DNA from 4 places in the Kocuria atrinae genome. Region 2 is predicted to be linked to each of the others. Evidence: riboswitches for the same ligand, from Rfam matches in the RefSeq annotation. Region 2 holds a riboswitch; each other region holds the start of a gene.
The links. Region 2 has a riboswitch for S-adenosylmethionine ahead of ABD283_RS04770 (cobalamin-independent methionine synthase II family protein). Riboswitches for the same ligand answer to the same signal wherever they lie in the genome.
Positions count from the first base shown of each region.

Region 1: it holds a riboswitch for S-adenosylmethionine, as region 2 does, so the genes downstream of both, ABD283_RS03875 (acyl-CoA dehydrogenase family protein) here and ABD283_RS04770 (cobalamin-independent methionine synthase II family protein) in region 2, are expected to answer to the same signal.
Region 3: it holds a riboswitch for S-adenosylmethionine, as region 2 does, so the genes downstream of both, ABD283_RS03035 (methylenetetrahydrofolate reductase) here and ABD283_RS04770 (cobalamin-independent methionine synthase II family protein) in region 2, are expected to answer to the same signal.
Region 4: it holds a riboswitch for S-adenosylmethionine, as region 2 does, so the genes downstream of both, ABD283_RS08275 (MFS transporter) here and ABD283_RS04770 (cobalamin-independent methionine synthase II family protein) in region 2, are expected to answer to the same signal.

Region 1 is NZ_BAAAQA010000004.1:195,364-200,718, reverse strand. It holds gene ABD283_RS03885 (carbohydrate kinase family protein) at 1-37, opposite strand, end outside; gene ABD283_RS03880 (glyceraldehyde-3-phosphate dehydrogenase) at 244-1,665, shown strand; gene ABD283_RS03875 (acyl-CoA dehydrogenase family protein) at 2,027-3,307, opposite strand; SAM riboswitch class I at 3,411-3,502, opposite strand; gene ABD283_RS03870 (M18 family aminopeptidase) at 3,555-4,883, opposite strand; gene ABD283_RS03865 (CPBP family intramembrane glutamic endopeptidase) at 4,894-5,355, opposite strand, start outside.
Region 2 is NZ_BAAAQA010000008.1:40,725-46,079, forward strand. It holds gene ABD283_RS04760 (HpcH/HpaI aldolase/citrate lyase family protein) at 1-725, opposite strand, end outside; gene ABD283_RS04765 (acetyl-CoA C-acetyltransferase) at 833-2,023, opposite strand; SAM riboswitch class I at 2,180-2,270, shown strand; gene ABD283_RS04770 (cobalamin-independent methionine synthase II family protein) at 2,284-3,495, shown strand; gene ABD283_RS04775 (MFS transporter) at 3,882-5,312, shown strand.
Region 3 is NZ_BAAAQA010000004.1:8,901-14,255, forward strand. It holds gene metE (5-methyltetrahydropteroyltriglutamate--homocysteine S-methyltransferase) at 1-1,707, opposite strand, end outside; gene ABD283_RS03035 (methylenetetrahydrofolate reductase) at 1,839-2,834, opposite strand; SAM riboswitch class IV at 2,877-2,994, opposite strand; gene ABD283_RS03040 (Rossmann-fold NAD(P)-binding domain-containing protein) at 3,130-3,483, opposite strand; partial or broken gene ABD283_RS14360 (SDR family NAD(P)-dependent oxidoreductase) at 3,497-3,946, opposite strand; gene ABD283_RS03045 (SDR family NAD(P)-dependent oxidoreductase) at 4,067-4,816, opposite strand; gene ABD283_RS03050 (fructosamine kinase family protein) at 4,875-5,355, shown strand, end outside.
Region 4 is NZ_BAAAQA010000015.1:383,817-389,171, forward strand. It holds gene dnaE (DNA polymerase III subunit alpha) at 1-457, opposite strand, end outside; gene ABD283_RS08255 (hypothetical protein) at 489-854, opposite strand; gene ABD283_RS08260 (MFS transporter) at 1,087-1,671, opposite strand; partial or broken gene ABD283_RS08265 (MFS transporter) at 1,763-2,350, opposite strand; gene mtnC (acireductone synthase) at 2,404-3,168, opposite strand; SAM riboswitch class IV at 3,370-3,488, shown strand; gene ABD283_RS08275 (MFS transporter) at 3,536-4,915, shown strand; gene ABD283_RS08280 (NtaA/DmoA family FMN-dependent monooxygenase) at 4,966-5,355, shown strand, end outside.

The sequences.
Region 1 (5,355 bases), on a different contig from region 2:
CCACATCCACGAGAGCTTCACCGATCACCGTCAACATGGCACCACGGTAGCAAAGGCGACCGACAAGAAGAGGCCACCGAGCGGCGTCGTCACCTTAAGAGACACGTGCGCGAGGGGTGCGCGAGCCACGTACACTGGCGTACGACGAGCCGCCTCATCTTGTGCGGCGCCATCACGCTAGACCGCACAACGAAGCGCGGCACAACACGGCCCTCACGACGAAGTCCGGGTCGAGGAAGAAGGATGCTGGTGAGCACCACCTGGTCCGATCGAGAAGCACTTGCTGAAGCACTGGTCCCCCTGGTGGGCCGTTTGCACCGCGAGAACAAGGTGGTCACCACCGTGTTCGGCCGGTCGCTGGTTCACAAGTCCGTTACCGAAATCATCAAGGCGCACCGCTTCACCCGCCGCATCCTGGGCGAAGAGCTGCCGCTCAAGGACACCCTGGACATCGTCGAGACGCTGACCAAGCTCAAGCTGGGTACCTGCAACATCGACGTGGCCAAGCTGGCACAGGGCTACAAGGAATCCGGTAGCAACGACCTCGAGGCGTACCTGCGTGAACAGCTCGCGTCCGTAGTCGATCACCAGGGCGAGAACGAGCCCGAGTCCCAGGACGTGGTGCTCTACGGTTTCGGTCGCATCGGCCGTCTGCTGGCTCGCATCCTCATCAACCGTAATGACGGCACCGGTCTGAACCTGCGCGCCGTGGTGGTTCGCAAGAAGCCGGGCAACGACCTGGTCAAGCGCGCATCCCTGCTGCGCCGTGACTCCGTGCACGGTTCCTTCGACGGCACCATCACCGTGGACGAAGAGAAGAACGTCATCACCGCCAATGGCGTGGACATCCAGTTCATCTACGCCGGCTCCCCGGCCGAGGTGGACTACACCGAGTACGGCATCGACAACGCCCTGGTGGTCGACAACACCGGTGCGTGGCGCGACGAAGAGGGACTCTCCCAGCACCTGCAGTCCAAGGGTGTCGCGAAGGTCCTGCTGACCGCTCCCGGCAAGGGCGATCTCAAGAACATCGTGTGCGGCGTGAACGACAAGGACATCCTGCCCGAGGACAAGATCCTCTCCGCAGCATCCTGCACGACCAACGCCATCACCCCGGTCGTCAAGGTCCTCAATGACCAGTACGGCATCAAGCAGGGTCACGTCGAGACCGTTCACTCGTACACCAACGACCAGAACCTCATCGACAACTGGCACAAGGGCGACCGCCGCGGCCGTTCCGCAGCGCTGAACATGGTCATCACCGAAACTGGTGCCGCCAAGGCTGTGGCCAAGGCTCTGCCGGAGATGAAGGGCAAGCTCACCGGCAACGCCATCCGCGTGCCAACCCCGGACGTCTCCATGGCCATCCTCAACCTGCAGCTGGACAAGGCACCCGAATCCGCTGACGAGGTCAACGAGTTCCTCAAGGACATTTCCATGAACTCGGCCATGCGCAAGCAGATCGACTACGTGGACTCCCCGGACGTCGTCTCCACCGACCTGGTCGGCTCCCGCCGCGCCGGCGTGGTGGACGGTCTGGCCACCATCGTCAACAACAACTCGCTCGTGCTCTACGTCTGGTACGACAACGAGTTCGGCTACTCCTGCCAGGTGGTGCGCGTGCTCGCTCGCATGGCAGACATCGCCATGCCGCAGCTCCCGTAAGCTGCCCGGCCACTACGACGCAGCCCCGGCCCCTTCCGCGCGAAGGTGCCGGGGCTGCGTCATTGGTTGTGAGGCGCGTTGGTTGTGGGGTGCTTCGGTTGTGGGGGCGTTGGGACTGTCGCGGGGCTTGCTGCGCATCTCAGGCGCCGTCCCGACCCCGCCGGGCACCTCGTGTGCCGTTAGAGCCTTTCTGAGCCTCGCCAAGGGTTCTAATGACGCATGGCGTGCGCACGGAGGTTCTAACGACGCCCGGTGCTCGTCGTTGCAGCACCCTTACCGCAGACGACGCCGCTTCGGCCGCGTAGCCGCGCATCTCAAGCGCGCTCAGGTCCCTGCCGCGCACCTGGTGTGTCCCACAGGTCTACTGGGGCTTCTCACCGGCCTGCTTGACCTCGCCAATCGCGTTGAGGCCGAACATCGGGGTGCAGTTGACGCGGTAGTCGCCCACGATGCGTGCTTTGTAGATGGTCGGGTTGTGCGTGGCCACGGTGCGGGCGTTGCGCCAGAAGCGGTCCAGGGACTTGGACTTGCCCACGGCGGAGGCGCCGAGCAGGTCGAAGATCCCGTCCGTCACGTCGCGTACGAGGTCCGGAACGACCACCTGGGCATGTGCCACGGGCAGTTCGCACGCGTTGGTCAACTCCTGGGGGTTGTTGAGAAGGGGATCGCCGCCGAGAACGCCAATGGCGGCGTCGAGCTCCCGGGCCGCTTGCAGAACGATCGCCCGCGCGGCGGCTGCCTTCGCACTCAGTTCACCCACGCGCTGCAGGACCTGCGGATCCTCGCGCGCAACTGAGCCGGTACCGGTGTTGAAACCGCGAGTGCGTGAACGCACCAAGTGGACGCCCTCGTCGATGGCGGCCTTGGCGATGCCCGCTTCAACGGCAAGGAGGACGAGCTGGAAGACAGCGGTCTCCTGGGTGGCTCGGCCATCGCGGTTGCGCACGTTGGCCGCCGGAACCTTAACCCCGCGGAAGTGCGTGGTGCCTGTGCCGGTGAGTTGCTGGCCGAACCCATCCCAGTCGTCGACCAGTTCGATGCCATCCCACGAGCTCTTCACCAGCGCATGCGAGCGCGCCTCCTGACCGGGAATCTGCGCGGTGACCTGGATCCAATCGGAGAAGATGGAACCGGTGGAGTAGTACTTGGTGCCGTTGAGCTCCCAGTCACCGTCTGCGGTCTGGATCTGGGTCAGGGTAGTGGCCGCGGTGCCCAGCGCGGCCCCGGAGCGCTCGGTCGCGGCATTGCCCACGGTCTCGCCGGCGGCAATCCGCGGGAACCAGACGTCGGACTCCTCCGAGCTGAGGCTCGCGATGAATCCCAGGTGCGAGCGGTAAACATGCGCCACATTGGAGTCCGCCGCGGCCAGGGCAATCAGCAGCTCCGCCACCTGCTCCAGCGAAGCTCCGTAACCACCCCGCGAGCGCGGAACGGTCAGCGCACCGAAGTGCCGTTCCTTGAGCCACTTGAACTGTTCGAACGGCAGAATCCGCTGCTGTTCGCGTTCCACAGCACCGGCCGCAATCCGGTCGAACACCGGTTGGAACACGTCAAATAATTCGCGGGTGCTCAGCGATCGCTGCGGATCCCCGTGAAGGGCCGCGGTGTCGAATTGTTCCTTGATCCCGGTGTCAGTGCTCATGTTCTCGGTAGTCCCTCGCGTTCAGTCGCGGTGCACGCACCCGACCGAGAGGAACACAGCGCGTGCGCGGGCATGACCGTGCGAACCGCAGAAGCTGAAAAGCTGTCCATCGGTCGTGGCGGAAGCACCGTCCCGGTATCCGGGTGGTTGCTGCGGCGTTGACGAGCCACGTCTCTCGGCCGCTCTTGATGGCGTTACGGGTTCAGAGCATCACGGGCCCCGGGGGACTGTCAACGCGCGTGACGGTTTATGACCGCCAGAACGCTCCGGTCACTCGGGACAGCGCGTGAAGGTCGTCCACGTGGGCGAGTTCGCGGGCCGAATGCATCGACAACAAGCCCACGCCCACGTCCAGGGTGCGCATGCCCAAGCGGGTGGCTGTGATGGGCCCGATAGTGGAACCGCACGGCACGTTGTTGTTGGAGACGAATTCCTGATAGCTCACGCCGGCGCGATCACACGCATCCGCCCACAGCCCGGCGCCCATGGCGTCCGTGGTGTAGCGCTGGTTGGCGTTGATCTTCAGGAGCGGTCCGGATCCCGGTTCGGGAGTGTTCACGGGATCGTGATGACCGCGGTAGTTGGGGTGGACCAGGTGACCGGCGTCCGCAGACAGGCACACCGATTCAGCCAGAGAACGCCGGTAATCGTCCTGTGATTCGCCCTGCGCCGCGCTGATACGCACGAGCACGTCCTCCAGGAACGGGCCCGCCGCGCCGGAACGCGTGGCTGAACCGACTTCCTCGTGGTCGAACGCGGCCAGCATCGAAACCTGCGACGCGGATTCGAGCTCCTCCGCGTGCTCGACGAACGCATGAAGCCCCGCATAGACGGAGGACAGGTTGTCCAGTCGACCGCTCGCGAGCAGTTGCCGCCGCTGCCCGATCAATTCAGGTTTCTGGGTATCCGCGAGCACGATGTCGAAGCCCACGATGTCCTCCGGGGACACCGATGCCTCGGCCATGTCCGCGAGCAGTCCCAGCACGTCAGCGTCCTGCGCCGAGCCCGTTCCCCAAATGGGCTGCACGTGCTGCTGCTTGTCCAGCTTGAGCCCGTCGTTGGCCCCGCGGTCCAGGTGGATGGCCAACTGCGGAATCCTTGCGATGGCCTCAGTCGCGCATAAGTGTTGCGTGAGTTCGCCGTTCTCACCACGCACCACAATGCGCCCGGCGAGCCGCAGATCCCTGTCCAGCCAAGAATTCAGCAGTACCCCGCCGTAGACCTCCACTCCCGCCTGATACCAACCGTTGGAGACCGTGGTCGGCTTGGGCTTGAGCTTGAACCCGGGCGAATCCGTGTGCGCGCCCAAAATGCGAGACCCGGCGCCCGCGCGATAGTCGCGAGGGGCCACCCAGGCGATCAGAGCGCCGTCGCGAATCGTGAAGTGCCTCCCGACGACGTCGCTCCACGCCTCGGACCCGTGCAGTTCCGTGAATCCCGCGCCGCGCAGCAGCTCTGCGGCGGCCGCGACCGCGTGGTAGGAACTGGGCGAGGCCATGACGTAATCACCCAGGGCACGGGCATAGCCGAACGGGGCGCGGTGGGAGTCCAAGTCAGAAACGCTGTGATGGGCCATGCAGCACAGTCTAAGGAGTGCGGTCCTGGTTGGTAGCTGAACCGTCGCCCTGCGGTCCCAGGTTCTGGCCTTGCGGCGAGCCGTAGCTCGTGTGTTGGCTCGATGGCTGCGCCCCCGTGAACTGGCGGTCCCGCGGGTCGCCACCCTGCGACGGGCCGTTCTGCCAAGGCCCGTTCCCGGATGGTCCGTTCGGTGACTGCGGGCCCGATGTCTTCCGCACGTCCAGCAGACCCACCGGACGCCCCTGGCCGTCCCGCACGGTGTACGGGCCGTACTGCTCGGGCAGGGAGAGGTAGTTCTGAGTCCGCGGGTCCACCACGAACGCGGCGAGCGCGGTGCCGTTCTGGCCGACCACACGCTGCCGTTGCGCGAGTGCGGGCAGGCGCGGCGGAGGCGGCAGGATGATGGTGCGGGAGGTCGCGATTCGAGTCTTCCGAGCCATCCGGAACACCACCAACAGGAAAATCCCGTT
Region 2 (5,355 bases):
TCCGGGGCCGCCTCCACCACGCTGCGAGCCCAGTCGAGTTTGTCCGGTTTGGGGAGGAAGCCCTCCTTGATGACAGCCATCTGGGAGACGTGCACGCCGCCCTTGGCATTGAAGCCAGAGCTGGAGGCATCCAGCGTCTCTCCCAGCAAGCCCTCCAGATTTTCGACGTCCAGGAAGATGCCGTCGACTGCAAAAATCCCATTGACCTTGGCGTGCAGGAGCGTCTGCGAGCGCACGTGCAGCGAAATATCGCGCAGCGCACCATTGCACTTGCGACTCGTGAGTCCGCCCAGGTTCCCGATCAAGTCCTCGGAGCCCCACACCAATCCGACGACGCCGCTCGCGCCGGCAACCTCACCCAGGGCCAGAGCACCCTCGGGAGAGTCGATCGACGCCACGACTTCATAGCCGGACAGCCCCGCAATCTGCTGAGCGGATTCGACCTGTGGGACGACCACGCGCCGATAGGTTGTGGTTTCCAACGCCTGCAGATCCGCGGTGTGCTCATCGGTGCCGACCGGGTTCACCCGGATCACCGTGCGCGCCGGATCCAACGGGCATTCCAGGATGCACTGGCGTGCGAACTCCTTGTCCCGTGGCAGCACGCCGTTATGGAGGTCCAGCACCACCACGTCCGCCGCCTGTGCGGCCTCAGCGAACTGCTCGGGCTGATCGGCGGGTACGACAATCCATGCCGGTCCATTGAGGGCGTGAGTCTGAGTCATCGGTGGTATCTCCTGAGTGTGGCGTAGGTCTCGTCCACCGAGTATGCAGCACAAATCCGGATAATGGAATAACTATTCCATTATCCGGATTGTGGAAACACGCGGAATTAGCGGCTCAGCAGCAACGCTTCTCCTTGACCACCACCACCGCACAGGGACACTGCGGCCTTGCCGGAACCACGGCGCGCCAGCTCGAGTGCCGCGTGCAAAGCCAGGCGAGCACCGGACGCACCAATCGGGTGACCCAGGGCAATGGCACCGCCGTGAATGTTGGCCTTGTCCAGAGGAATCCCCAAGTCATCGACCGATTGCACGGAAACGGCCGCGAAGGCCTCATTGATCTCCACGAAGTCCAGCTCGTCCACGGACCACCCGGCGCGCTCCACGGCGTGCTCGATGGCTCGCGAAGGCTGCGAGTGCAACGACGTATCCGGCCCCGCAACCTGACCCGGCTTGCCCACCACGGCCAGCCAGGACAGACCGTGCTCCTCGGCGTAGGCGCGCGTCGTCAGGACAACGGCAGCGGCGCCGTCGGAAATAGGGGACGAATTACCCGCTGTAATGGTGCCGTCCTTGGTGAAGGCGGCACGCAACTTGCCGAGACCCTCGGCCGTGGACTCGGGGCGAACGCCCTGATCCTCGGACACGGTGACCGGGTCTCCCTTGCGCTGCGGGATCTCCAGCGGGGCGATCTCGTCCGCGAAGACTCCCGAGGACTGCGCTTCTCCCGCCAATTGGTGGCTGCGCGCGGCAATCTGATCCTGCTGCTCGCGGCCGATCGAGCGCTCGGAATTGCCGGTCTCGGTGAGCTCACCCATCGCGACGCCCAGAGCGGCATCCACCAGACCATCGTTAGCCAACGAATCAGCCAGCGTCATATCCCCGTAGGGCTTGCCCTTGCGGGAGCCGAGCGCGAGGTGAGGCGCGTTGGTCATGGACTCCATGCCACCGGCCACCACCACAGACGCTTCACCCGCGCGAATCATCCGGGCCGCCTCGGTCACCGCGACCAAACCGGACAGGCACACCTTGTTCAGGGTCATGGCGGGAACGTTCATGGGAAGACCCGCCTCCACAGCGGCCTGCTTGGCCGGATTCTGGCCATTACCGGCCTGCACCACGTTGCCCATGTACACGTAATCCACGGTCTCGGGCGAGACGCCCGAGCGCTCCACCGCGTGCTTGATGGCGTGCGCGCCCAGATCCACAGCGCTCAGAGACGCCAGCGCCCCCATCAGCTTGCCCTGCGGCGTGCGCGCCCCGTTGACGATCACAACATCATTGGCGTTCTCGGTCATTTGTCCTCCTACTGGGCGGACTCGTAGCACCCGCCCGTGAGCTGCATCACTGATTTATCGTTGATTTCATCCTACGGGTGCCACCAAGGGATCCGAGGTGTCGCGACGCGCGCCACAATTGGCCCGACCACCCACCCATGATGTTTGATGAGAAGGTACCCATCCAGAGCGGCCGAGAGATCTGGCTCGTTGACGCCGCAGCAACCCGGGATTCAGCCCACGGTGCTACCGCCAGGACCGATGGAAAGGACTGTTAGTTCATGCCACAGAACACCGATCGCATTCAGACCACGCACGTGGGATCGTTGCCCCGCACCCCTGATCTGTTGGAGGCCAATAGGCGCTTCCAGGAGGGCGAGGCCTCCGCCCAGGAGTTAGATGCCGCGCTCGACAACGGCGTGATCGACATCGTCCGCAAGCAGCGTGAGATCGGCCTGGACATCGTCAATGACGGCGAATACGGCCACGCCATGTCCTCCTCCGTGGATTACGGCGCGTGGTGGAACTACTCGTTCTCCCGCCTGGGCGGGCTGACCCCCACCAACGAGGACCGTTGGAAGGACGCAGAGGTCAAGCGTTCCTCCCCCGGCAACATTGTTCTGACCAGCTTCCCGGACCGCCGCGATCGCGCTCGCTTCCGCGAGGCCTACGAGGACCCCACTGCGGGCGTCCTCGCGCACCGCGCCTCAGTTGCTCAACCCAAGATCACGGGCCCCCTGACCTACACCGGTCAGGACGCCGTGGCCGGTGATATCCGCCGCCTCAAGGACGCGATGACCGAGACCGGCGCCCAGCAGGGTTTCGTGGCCGCGCTGTCCCCGGGTTCCTGTGCGCGTGTTCGCAACGAGTACTACTCGACCGATGAAGAGCTCGTATACGCCTGCGCGGACGCCATGCGCGAGGAGTACAAGGCCATCGTCGATGCCGGCCTGACGGTTCAGATCGACGACCCCTCCATTGCGGAGTCCTGGGACCAGATCAACCCCGAGCCCACCGTGGAGGACTACCTGGCCTTCACCAAGATCCGCGTGGACGCCCTCAACTACGCCCTGCGCGACCTGCCCGAGGACCAGATCCGCTTCCACCTGTGCTGGGGATCGTGGCACGGCCCGCACACCACTGACCTCGAGTTCAAGTACCTGGTGGACCTCATGCTCACCATCAACGCCGGCGGCTACAGCTTCGAGGCGTCCAGCCCCCGTCACGGACACGAGTGGAAGGTCTGGAAGGACCACAAGCTCCCCGAGGGCAAGGTGGTCTACCCCGGCTTCGTCTCTCACTCGACCAACGTGGTGGAGCACCCGGAGCTCGTGGCCGACCGCATCGAGCAGTACGCGTCCGTGGTGGGTCGCGAGAACGTCATCGCGTCCACCGACTGCGGCCTGGGCGGTCGCATTCACCCCTCGATCGCGCTCGCCAAGCTTGATTCCCTGGTCGAAGGCTCGCGCCTTGCGACCGAGCGCTTGTTCTAGCAAGGTTCGCAAGCGGCGTCGGCAATTCATCGACGACGCCGCTCGCCGCCTGAACCACGTGTGGCCCGTCATACTGACGGGCCACACGGCTTTAAGGACGATGGCCGCCGCAATCCGATGAGAAGTCCCAGCGCTATGGGCGGGGACACGCCCCGAGCGGACAGAATTTGTTTGCCCAACCCATGCCCGGTGAACACCGAAATAGCTGGTCAGCGCAGGACCATGGCGCCACGCCTCACACGTGTTTCCTCAAACCTTTGATAATTTTGCGCGGAGGTAGTGACGCGAGTCACGATCATCAGTACTATCTATTCCAACGACCATTCGGTCAGTAATCGCAGATCTTGCCGGGCCCGGACCGCGCAACTCATGATCCTGGAGCTTCCATGGCTACAAACGCAGCTTCCCCGCCCGCACAGCAGCAGGCGCACACCATGTCCCGCGAAGAGCGCAAGGTTCTCGCCGGCACCCTGGTGGGCACCACCATCGAGTGGTACGACTTCTTCATCTACGCTCAGGCAGCGGCCTTCATCCTGGCCACGCATTACTTTGCTCCTGCAGGTGCAGAAAATGCGGCTCTGGGCCAGATCTTTGCCTGGGCATCACTGGGTATCAGCTTCCTGTTCCGCCCGCTCGGCGCCATTGTCGCTGGCCACATCGGTGACAAGTACGGCCGCAAGATCACCCTGGTGATGACCTTGTTCGGAATGGGTGCAGCCACCACTTTGATCGGCCTGCTTCCCACCTACCAACAAATCGGCATCGCAGCACCCATCATCCTGGTTCTCCTGCGCATCTTGCAGGGTTTCTCCGCCGGTGGTGAATGGGGCGGCGCTGCCCTGATGGCCGTAGAGCACGCCCCCAATCACAGGCGCGGACTCTTCGGCGCCTACCCGCAGATCGGCGTGCCCCTGGGCATGCTGATGGCCACCCTCTTCATGTTCGGCCTGACCTCCATGCTGACTCCCGAACAGTTCGAATCCTGGGGCTGGCGCGTTCCGTTCCTGTTTTCGGTCGTGCTGATCGGTGTCGGCTACGCGATTCGCCGCGCGGTGGATGAGTCTCCCGTGTTCGTTGCCATGCAGCAGCGCGCCAAGGAGTCTTCCGCTCCGCTGGGCCAGTTGTTCCGCACCAACAAGCGAGAAGTGACCCTCGCTGCCCTGATCTTTGCTGCCAACAACGCCGCTGGCTACTTGGTCATCGCATTCTTTGCGTCTTACGGCGCCAAGTCGCTCGGAATGGAGCGGTCAGAAACCCTCATTGCCTCGCTGGTCGGCGGCGTGGGCTGGCTAATCTTCACGATGCTCGGCGGCTGGATGTCCGACAAGATCGGACGAAGGCTGACCTTCCAACTGGGTTACGGGTTCATCATCCTGTGGGCCATCCCCATGTGGTTCATGATGGACACCGGATCCCTGCCACTGTTCGCGGCGGCGATCTTTATCCTCACCATCGGCCTTGGCCCGTCCTACGGTCCGCAGTCCGCGATGTACGCGGAGATGTTCCCTGCTCGCGTTCGATACTCGGGCATCTCGATCGGCTACGCATTCGGTTCCATTATCGGCGGCGCGTTTGCGCCGATGATCGCCGAGCTACTGCTCACTGAGACTGGCCAGTCCTGGACCATCGGCCTTTACATCGCCTTGCTCTCTGTCGTGTCCTTCACGGCCGTGTGCTTCGTCCGCAAGTCGGACCAGGGCCGCGACCTGCACATCGAGGAAGTGCACGAGGAATTCATTGCCAAGCACCCGGGCGAAGAAGTTCCCCCGGTACTGCCCGAAGACATGGACAGCAATGCCCCGCAGCACCGCCGGTAAAGCTCCGCGCAGTGCATGCAACTGAATAGCTGATGTGGCCGGA
Region 3 (5,355 bases), on a different contig from region 2:
CGCGTAACCAGTCCAGTCCACCGTGATGGGGGCCGGGCGGGAGACGTCGCCGAACAGGATCGATGGACGCGTGCAGCGCGAACCGTAGGACTGCACCCAACCGTGCTGAGTGGTGACAAAGCCATCCAGCCCTTCGGCGAAGTACTGCACCATGTCATTGCGCTCGGGTTCGCCGTGCACCAACACGTCCAGTCCGAGCTCCTCCTGCTTGCGCACGGCCTGGGCAATTTCGGCCCGGATCTTCTCGGTGTACTCGGCCTGGTCGATGCGGCCGGCGCGGACAGCAGCGCGCGTGGTGCGGATACCGGGAGTCTGCGGGAACGAACCAATGGTCGTGGTCGGCAGCGGCGGCAGGTTCAGGCGCTGAGCCTGCGCGGTGCGGCGCTCGTCCGCGGCTGCGCGCTCGCGGTCCTGCTGCTTGACGGCCGCGGTGCGGGCGCGCACTTCCTGGCGGTTCGTGGCCGGGTGGGCTGCACGGCGGGAACGAATCTGTGCGTCCTTGCCGAGTTCGGCGGCCACGGTGGACCAGCCTTCGGTCAGTCCGCGGGACAGCGTCACGACCTCGGCGACCTTCTGGTCCGCGAACGCGACCCATTCCTTGACGTCCGGGTCGAGGGCGGTTTCACGCTGCACATCGTGCGGGACGTGCAGCAACGGGGTCGCCGTGCCCACGGTAATGCGGCCCGCGGCTGCCTCTTTGAGGCGGTCCAGTGTTTCCGAGGCTTTCTCCAGATCAGTGCGCCACACAGTACGACCGCCGACGACGCCGCCCACCAGCGGTCGCTCGCCCCACGCCTCGAGTGCGGCCCCACCGGGTTCACTGCCGCGGTCCAGGTCGATGGCGAGGGCCTCGATGTCGGTCGCGGCAAGGGCGAGTTGGGCGTCCTCACCCGCATCCCCGTAACCGACAGCAACCAGAATGTCGGGGCGGTTGGAGGGGAAGCTCAGACGGGTGTAGGCCTTGGCCAGCGCCTCGATGATGGTTTCGCGGGGAACGTCCCAGCCTTCGGCGGCCAGGGCGTGATCGTCCAATTCGACCCATGGGATGCCCGCATCCTTGAGCGCGGTGAGCAACTGGATGTAGAGGTCGACCACGTCATTGAGACGGTCAAACGGCTGGGTGCCCGGTGCATCCGTGGTTTCCGGGCGGGCCAGCAGCAAGAGGGTCACGGGTCCCACGAGTACCGGGCGAGTGATGGCGCCGGTGGTCTCACGGGCGGTCACGAACCGTTCGATCAGGCTTTCCGGGTGCGCGGACAGCGGGGTGTCCGGGCCGATCTCGGGAACGTAGTAGTGGTAGTTGGTGTCGAACCATTTGGTCATCTCCAACGGTTCCAGGTGATCGGTTCCGCGGGACAGCGCGGTGGTCAGCTCAATGCCCTGCGGGGTGTCCGGGGCTGCGGGGCGGAAACCGTCCGCGCGGAACCGGGCCGGAACCGCGCCCAGGGCCAGGGCGGTGTCCAGGGTCTGGTCCACCGCGAACGTGTCGGAGGGGATCGAAGCGTCGTCGGTGAGACCGAGGCCGCTGAGGTGGCGAACGGTGCGCTCGCGCAGTTTGGCCAGAGTGTCCAGAACGGAGTGGGCGGGGTTCTCGGCGGGCTTGGACCAGTAGGCCTCAAGTGCCCTCTTGAGTTCACGATCGGGGCCGATCCGGGGGTAGCCCAGGATGGTCGCGGCGGGGAACGAAGTCTTGGAAACGGCAGTCATTCGGGGTGCTCCTGAGGATAAAAGGGTGTGTTGTGGGAAGCCACGGTCACTGAGACCGTTGCCAAAAGGTTCTGTCGGAAGGGAAGTGCGGGCGCTGTCGTGACCGTGGTACGGCCACTGACGTGCGGCGGTCAGGCCGCGGTGATACCCCCGCGAAATTGTCGGGCGGCATCGCGCACCCGGAGATGATCGAGGATGGCCAAAGGCGCATCCGGGCGGTTGAAAGTGAACAAATGCAGACCGGGGCAGCCGAAATCCAATAGCTCGTCGATCAGCGTGAGCGTTGCCGCGATGCCCCTGCGGCGTAGCTCGGCTGGGCTCTCGGTGTTCAGGAAGCTGGTGATCCGTTCGGGGATCGGAACTCCGGTCAGCTCGGTCATGCGGCCCAAACGCTTGATGTCAGTCAGTGGAACCAGGCCGGCAATGATGGGCAGGTGGATGCCTTCCGAGCGCGCACGCTCCAGGAACCTCACATAGTCCTGAGCGTCGTAGAGCACCTGGGTGATCGCGTAATCCGCCCCGGCTTCTTGCTTGTCCCACAGCGCAGCGAGGTCCGCTTCGAAATCGCGGCCCTTCGCGGCCACCGGATAGCAGGCCACCGAAACCGAGACCGGACGCTTGCCGGGGCGCTCGCAGGCACCGAACTTTCGTTCCTCGACCTCGCGGATCAACTCGACCAGTTGCGATGCGCGATCGAAGCCACCCGGATGAGTCACCCACTCACCGCCGCCCACGGGCGGATCGCCACGCAAGGCGAGAAGGTCGCGGACGCCGTCGTCGAGCAAATCTTCGACGGCGCGATCCAGACCCGCGCGATCGGTGCCACCGCACGTGAGGTGGGCCACCGCAGGGGTCTTGGTCTGCTTGAGCAAGTGCCGCAGCGTCTCGCGGGAGACACCGTTGGTGCCGGAGTGACCGTGGGTGACCGAGAAGAAATCGGGACCGGCGGCGGCCATCGCGTCGATGTTGCGCCACACGGCTTCCGGATCGCGCGTGGGGTGCGGCGGGAACACCTCGAACGAGATCAAAGACTCGCGGCGCGGCCTGCGCACCAACCACGACGTTCCCGTGGGTGGCCCCGTGGCGACGGTCTGCTCCGAGACCTGGGGTGTGGACAGGGCGGGCATAAAAATACCTCCGGCGGTTCGGGACGCCGGAGGTTTCTCCGTGCGCCGTACTTGCTCGCCGTGCGGGTGCGCGGCGGCCGGATCGTCATCTGGGGCACCCCGCTACGTGCTGGAGGGTTGCCGCCCGGTTAGCCAGAGCTTTACACCGGGACTCATGATCCTTGTTGCGAGAGACATTAGCACAGAGTTTTGGCGGTGCAAGTCACATCCCGGAAACGGAACGGGTCAGTCCGTGCTGTTTCTCCGCGCCATGTTGGCGCGTTCAAGACTCGTCTCCCAGACGTCTTTTCGCAGGTCAGGGGGAGTAACTCAAAGGTGAGCTCTTGCGTGGTTTTCGGGCTGCGACGTAACAACCCATGAGCGGTTCCGCCTCCGGTGAGGTGGCCAGCCACGCGAGATTCTCGGCCGAGATCTTGACCGAATTGGCACCCGGAAGTCGAGCAATCAGTGGCGCGGCCACTGCATAAATCCTCTGCACAATGTTCGGGTAATTGCAGGCCAAGCCGGTGGCCGGCATGAGGCCGGGGTCAAAACTCGCGGCCCGGATACCACGAGCGGCCCAGGACTCGTCGACCTCGTAGGCCATGGCGATGCACGCCAGTTTGGAGGTCGAGTAGCGCACCCGGAAAGCCGAAGGCTCGGAGGCCACCGCGATGAGTTTCGCTGCCCAGCGTGATGACCCTGGAACCGGGAGCCATGTGGCTCAGTAGAGGGTCGAGCAGAGCGACGTGGCCCAGCACATTGGTGGCCATGGTCAGCTCGAACTGATCCGCGGAGCGCTGCAACCGATCGAATGTCTGAACCCCCGCGTTGCAAATGATGGCGCGGGGGATCACACCGTCCTCGATGAGCCCGTCCGTGAAAGATTTCACGGTGGCAAGGTTCGCGAGGTCCAGTCGCCGGACGGCTACGCGGACGCCGCTCCGCAAAAGAGCTGCCGCCACTTCTTGACCTTTAGCCATGTTCCGAACTGCCAGAATCAGAGGGATTCCCTGCTTCGCCATGGCCCGGGCTGTTGCGAGGCCTAGCCCCGACGTAGCCCCGGTGATCACCACGGGAGCGGTATGGGTTGCAGGCAGATCGACAGAGGCAGGGGGCTGCTCGGGGGACATGTATCGAGTATCTCCGGTCAGAACCTACGCATCAGCCTCGTGACAGATGTTTCTTGAACATCATCGGTGGCGATCCGGAGACGAGCCGCCACCGATGGCATTCATCGAAGCCAGGAAGGCTTAGTAGAGCTTGGTGGCCCCGCCATCCACGGCGATCGCCTGGCCCGTGATGAAGCGGGCGTCGTCGGAGGCCAGGAAGGCTACCAGCGGGGCGACATCCTCCTCGGGGTTGCCGAACCGTCCCAATGGGATGTTGCCCAGCGACTTCTGGTACATGTCCGGGAAGGCTTCCTTCCACTGGGCCACGCCTTCGGTCAGCGCAATGGGCATTACGGCGTTGACGCGGATGCTGTCCCCGGCCCACTCGTTGGCGACCACACGGGTGAGACCGCGGATCGCTTCCTTCGCAGAGGCGTACGCGGCCTGCGTCGGTTGACCACTCACTGCGGAACCGGATCCGAAGTTGATGACCGAACCGCCCTGCTTGGCCAGTTCCGAGTGTGCGGCCTTCATGAACTGGCGCGTGGCGCGCAGGCCGGTGTTGAAGGACAGTGCCCAGGCATCCTCGTCCAGGTCCAGGTCCAGGAACATGGCTTGCTTGGATGCGTGCGCGTTGTTGACCAGGGCATCCAGACGCCCGAAGCGTTCGACGGCGGTCCGCACCGCAGCCTGCGCGGTCTCCTCGAGCGAGACGTCACCCGCCACGAAGACCAGACTCTCGCCCACATCCGACTCGAGCTTTTGGCCGGCTTGTTCATTGATGTCGACAGCCACGACGCTCGCGCCCCGGCGCACCAACACTCGACTCAAGGCGCCTCCGATACCGGAGGCGCCACCCGTCACAATGATCACTTTGTCCTGTAGCTGCACGAATTAAGCCTAGGGAAAGAGCCTGTGAGCACTGTCCGAAATGGTGTAGAGAAGAAATATGGATCAGTTGCCAGAAGACCTCACTGCCGGCCTCGATGTCACCCGTGTGGATTCGCTGAGCGGTGGTGACACCGCGGCGGCCTACCGGCTGGAGACTTCCGACGGGCCGGTGTTCGCTAAGACCATGCTCGATGCGCCCGCCGGGGTGCTGGAGTTAGAGGCTGCCGGGCTCGAAGCGCTCCGAGCAGCGGCGCCGTCCGAGTTATCGGTACCCCGCGTGATCCGTGTGACTGAGCACGGGCTGGTCCTGGAGTGGATTGACGAGTCGTACGGGGCGGGTGGAGCCGCGACCGAGGCGGAATGCGGCAGCGGTCTGGCGCAAATTCACCGAGCGGAGGCGCCGCATTTCGGTGGGCTGGACCCTGACCTGCCGCAGCGCATCGGCTCGTTCCCCGTGGACCTCTCACCCACGGCTGACTGGGCTGATTTCCTGCTGCACCGCCGGATCGAACCGTTGTTGCGCACGGCTATCGATTCGA
Region 4 (5,355 bases), on a different contig from region 2:
CGATCTGATCCCGGGTCAGCCCGATGGGCCGGGCGGCATGATGGTCGTGGCTCCGGTGGGCCGCGGAGACCAATCGGCACAGAGCCGCGTACCCGGCTCCCCCGTTGCCGCCGGTGGCCAGTACGAGCACGCGTCCGATCACTCGGGCCGGGGGTGCACTGCCCTGCCCGGACCGGCCGGGCTGACCGAATTGACCGGATTGACCGACGGTCGCTGAACGGGCCCGCCGCGCCGAGGCCACCGGACCCAATAACGCCAGGTCCACTCCCAACACGGGTGCCACACCGTGCTGCTGGCAGGCCAGCACGTGTTTGACCGCCCCGTACAGCCCATCCCTGTCGGTGCACGCCAGAACCTGCGCCCCGTAGGAGGCCGCTACCTGGGCGAGCTCTTGGGGGCGAGCCACACCGTAGTGCGCGCTGTAGGCGGAGGCCACGCGCAAATGAGGGAATTGCATACCTCATATTCGAAACTTTGTTCTATTAATGTCAAACCGCCTGGTCAGCCAGCAGCCACCATTGGCCGGTGATCTCATGGCGCACCAATTCCAGAGTGCGCGGCTCCACGGCTCCCCGCTGTGCGGCCTGGACACGCCAGTGCTGCCGATCCACCACGGACTCCCCACTCTCCCGAGGAACCCGCTCTTCCAGCTCCCACCAGCGGCGACGTTCGTACCAGCGCTGCGGCGGCGCCGTGACGCGATGAAGCCGACCGCGGAAGACCAACTCGCACGGGGCCCCAAACTCATCACAGTGCACCTCACAGGGCTGCCCCCATCCCTCGTGGACCCGCACCGTGCCGCGCGTTTCCTCCCGCGTGGAGCACGTATTTTCCGCCGCAGTCAGTACCGTCATGACTCGTTCACCCTCCCGGTGTATTCGAAACTTTATTCGAGTACTGTGAGAGTGCCAAGGGTCGCTGACACGCATAAGCGGCCCGTCCCCAGGCGGCTCCGAAAGGTCCCTGAAGACCCAGCAGAACCCGGAAGAGCCCGGAAACGGCAACGCCGCCCGGCCAAGGAGACCGAGCGACGTCGTCGTGAGTATGAAGTTGTGACAGACCGGTCGCGACTACGAAGGAGCGCGGTTATGAGGTGTATCGGCCCGGCTTGCCCAGCAGCACGCCCACCACCGAGATCGCGCAGCACGCGGCGAGGAAGAGTGCCGCCGCCCAGGTCTGTCCGCCGGTGGCGGTGATCAGAGCCGCGGCGATGAGCGGGGTGAATCCTGCCACGATGGCCCCGTTGGCCTCGCGCGCCAGGGCAATGCCGCTGAACCGTTCGGCGGCGGGGAACAGACCCGCCAAGTAGGCGCCCTGGGAACCCGAGGTGCAGGCGATCACCACGCCGTAACCCACGGCGATGGCCACCGTCGCGGCCACGGTGCTGCCCGAAGACAGCGCCGCGAACAGCGGGAACGCGCCCGCCGCGCCCAACAGCGAGCCGAAGGCCAGGACGTTGCGCGCACCGAAGCGGTCCGCGGCCAAACCACCCAGCGGAGTGGCCACCACACCGCACACGGAGCCGATGATCACAGCGGTCAACGCCGATCCCCGCTCCATGCCCACGGCCGGTGAGGTCATGAAGGACAAGGAGAACACGGCCAGGATGTAGTTGAGTGCGTTGTGCCCGGTGATCGAGAAGAACCCCACGACCACCGCGCGCCAGGGCAACCACGGGCACCTTGCGCCGTTCCCCGCGCTCCTTGGCAGCCTGGAGCGCGGCCAAGTACTCGGGGCTTTCCTCGAGCTTGACGCGGATGAAGATCGCCAGCGCGAACAGCACCGCCGAGGCCAGGAACGGCAGCCGCCACGCCCAGTCCAACAGCATCTGATCCCCCAGCGACGCCGCCCACAGGAACGCACCGGTGGCCAACACGATGCCGGCCGGCGGCGCGGCGAGCACGAGCGACGTCATGAGTCCACGGCGCCGCGGCGGGGCGAACTCCGCGACCAGGGTCATGGCCCCGGCCAACTCGGCACCCGCGCCCATGCCCTGCAGCAGGCGCAACAGCACCAGGAACACCGGGGCGGCCACGCCGATCGCGGCATAGGTGGGCAGCAGGCCGATGCCCACGGTGGCCACACCCATCAGGACCACGGTGAGCAGCATGGCCGGTCGGCGGCCGTAGCGGTCACCGAGGTGACCGACCAGCACCCCGCCCAGCGGGCGCGCCACGAAGCCCACCGCGAAGGTCGCGAACGCAGCAAGCGAGGCGCCGGAGTCCATTCCGGCGAAGAAGAGCGGGCCGATGATCAGCCCGGCGGCCGTGCCGTACAGCGCGTAGTCGTACCACTCGATGAGGGTTCCGGCCACGGCAGCAAAAAGTGCGCGCCCGGCCCCCGGGCGCATGGTGGTGGTGTTGTTCACGGTGAAGCTATCCCGTCTGAAATCTCCCGATCGCGCTAGCGGGACGGATAGCGACGGATGAACCGTACCTGATCCAGTCGCTGGATCTCGGGATGATCCCCCACGCCGGCGTCGTAGAACTGATCACCGGGGCGGCGCACTCCCACGGTGGCCCAACCGGTTTCCCGGGCTGCATCCAGGGCTTCGACCTGGTCGGAGAAGAACAGGAACTTCTCACGCGGTTTACCCAGGGCCTCGGCCACGTCGTGGGTGATGTTGCGGAAGGAGCTCACTTCATGTTTGGCCCCTGCCGATTCCAGGGAGAAGTGCCCCTTGATGAGCGGAATCAGGTTGCCCTCGGGCGAATGCGTGAACCACGCGCGCTGGGCGGGCAACGTGCCGTTGGAGAAGATGAACACCGGAATCGACTGCTCGGCCCAGGTCCGCAACGCGGGAATCGCGTCGTCGAAGAACGGCGAGACGAACTCCCCGGCAGCAAAGCCTTCCTGCCAGATCAACGCGTGCATCGTGCGTAGCGGCGCCGGCATCTGGCCCTCGTCCATCCACGCTTCCAGAACACCCGTGAGGTCCTCGGCCGTGGCCGAACTGTCCAGGCCGGCCATCTCGATGATCTGCCGGCGAGCGCGGGCGACCTCGGGTTTGTGGGAGTACTCCACGAAATAGCTGGCGAAGCGTTTGCGGGAATAGGGGTAGAGCTCGTCCCGGACATACCAGGTGGAGGAGAGGCTCCCCTCGATGTCGACCACGATCACATCGGGTCGGTCGAGCACCACGGCATTGGCGGCGTTGGGCTCAGGCATGGTCGGCTCCCTGCGTATTCGTTCGACAACGGTGTCTGCCCCGGTGGCCCGGGGGGTTAGCCCATTCTAGGCACCGGAAACCGAGGGAAAAAGGAGGACGCCCCCGTCGCGAGTCGAACCGCGGGAGCATGAGAACAAGCGGTCATAAATCTTCATGACTTGTGGCCCTCGATGATCGTGTGGTTAGGTTCACGCGACAAGAATCACGAGTTCCGGTGCGAAGCCCTGGCTGGCCGGACGGCAACCCTCAGACGCTGTCGTGGGGTGCCCCAGGTGATGATTCGGCCCGCGATCAGTACCGGCGCGGGCAAGGACGGCGTCCGGCTCACCCAGCATTCTTCCGTGGCGCCCCGTCATGAGGAGTGTCATGGCCCCCGCCACCGCCCCGGTGCCCACGGTCACCGATTCATCGTCTGCCCAGCAGGCCCAACCCGCTACCGATCACGCGCTGTCGAGCGTGGGAGCCGCAGTGCGCGACAAGAAGCGCGTGCTCGCCGCATCCTTCGTGGGAACGACCATCGAGTGGTACGACTTCTACCTCTACGGTGCCGCCGCGGCCCTGGTCTTCAGCCACTACTTCTTCCCGCAGGGTTCGGGCGTGGGCTCGATCATCGCCTCGTTCGCGACCTTCGCCATTGCGTTCTTCTTCCGGCCCCTGGGCGGCATCATTGCCGGGCATCTGGGTGACCGGATCGGCCGCAAGGCCCTGCTGGTCGCGTCACTGCTGATCATGGGTGTGGCCACCACGGTGATCGGTTTGCTGCCGGGTTTCTCGCAGATCGGCTGGTTCGCCGTGGCCCTGCTGGTCGCCTGCCGCATTGCGCAGGGACTGTCCGCCGGCATGGAATGGGGCGGTTCCGCGGTGCTCTCCGTGGAACACGCCCCCAAGGGCCTGCGCGGCCTGTTCGGTTCCTTCACTCAGGTGGGCTCCGCGGCAGGCATGCTGTTGGCCACCGCCTTCTTCGCCATCATGCAGGGCATCACCACCGCCGAGCAGTTCCAGGCGTGGGGCTGGCGCGTACCCTTCCTGTTCTCCGCGGTACTCGTGATCATCGGCCTGATCATCCGCGCCGGCATCGAGGATGCCGAGGAGTTCCAGGAGGTCAAGCGAGAAAAGACTGCCGCGACGTCCCCGGTGCGTGAAGTGCTCACCAACCACACCCGCGGGGTGATTGTGTGCATCGGTCAGCGCATGGTCCAGCCGGCCATCTTCTCCATCCTCACCGTCTACACGCTCACCTATGTCACCGAACAACGCGGTGCGAGCCAGTGGGTCATGATTTCCATCCTGATCGCCGCGGGCGTGGGTCTGGTGGGTGGCCCGTTCTGGGGTTGGCTTTCGGACCGCGTGGGTCGACGCCGCATTTCCGTGATCGCCGCCGCAGCCATCGGTGTGTTCGTGTGGCCCTACTTCTACTACCTGGATCACGGTCCGCTCGCACTGCTGCCGCTGGTCTACCTGATCGGCATGGCCGTGCTGCACGACAGCATTTACGGCCCCCAGGCGGCACTGTTCGCCGAACAGTTCCCCACGCACCTGCGTTACTCCGGCGTGTCCCTGGGATACCAGGTGGGCACCATCCTCTCCGGCGGCCTGACCCCCATGATCGCCGCGTGGCTCGTGGCCACCGGCGGTTCCCCCTGGCTGCTGTGCGGCTATCTGTCCCTGCTGGCCGTGATCTCCGTGGTCACCGGTCGCATGGCCAAGGACACCGTGACCGATGCACCCGAGAAATCCCAGTTCTGATCCGGAATCAACCCCGGCCCCGTCCCAGCACCGACCCGAAAGGACTCCTCTTGCCCCGCCCCTTGCTGCTCAACGCCTTCGAAATGCCCGTGCCCGTCCACCAGTCCCCCGGAATGTGGCGCCACCCCGAGGACCAGTCGCGTAACTACGCGCAGCTGTCCCATTGGGAGCGGGAGGCCCAGATCATCGAGAACGCGGGCTTCCACGGCCTGTTCCTGGCCGACGTCCTGGGACTGTACGACGTGTACGGCGGTTCCGCGGACGCCGCCCTGCGCGGTGGCGTACAGGTGCCCCAATTGGATCCGTTGATCCTTGCCCCACTGTTGGCCAAGGCCACCAGCACCCTCAATATCGGTGTCACGGCGTCCGTGACCTACGCGGCTCCCTACGACCTGGCGCGCCGTTTCGCCACCCTGGATGCCCTCACCGATGGGCGGATC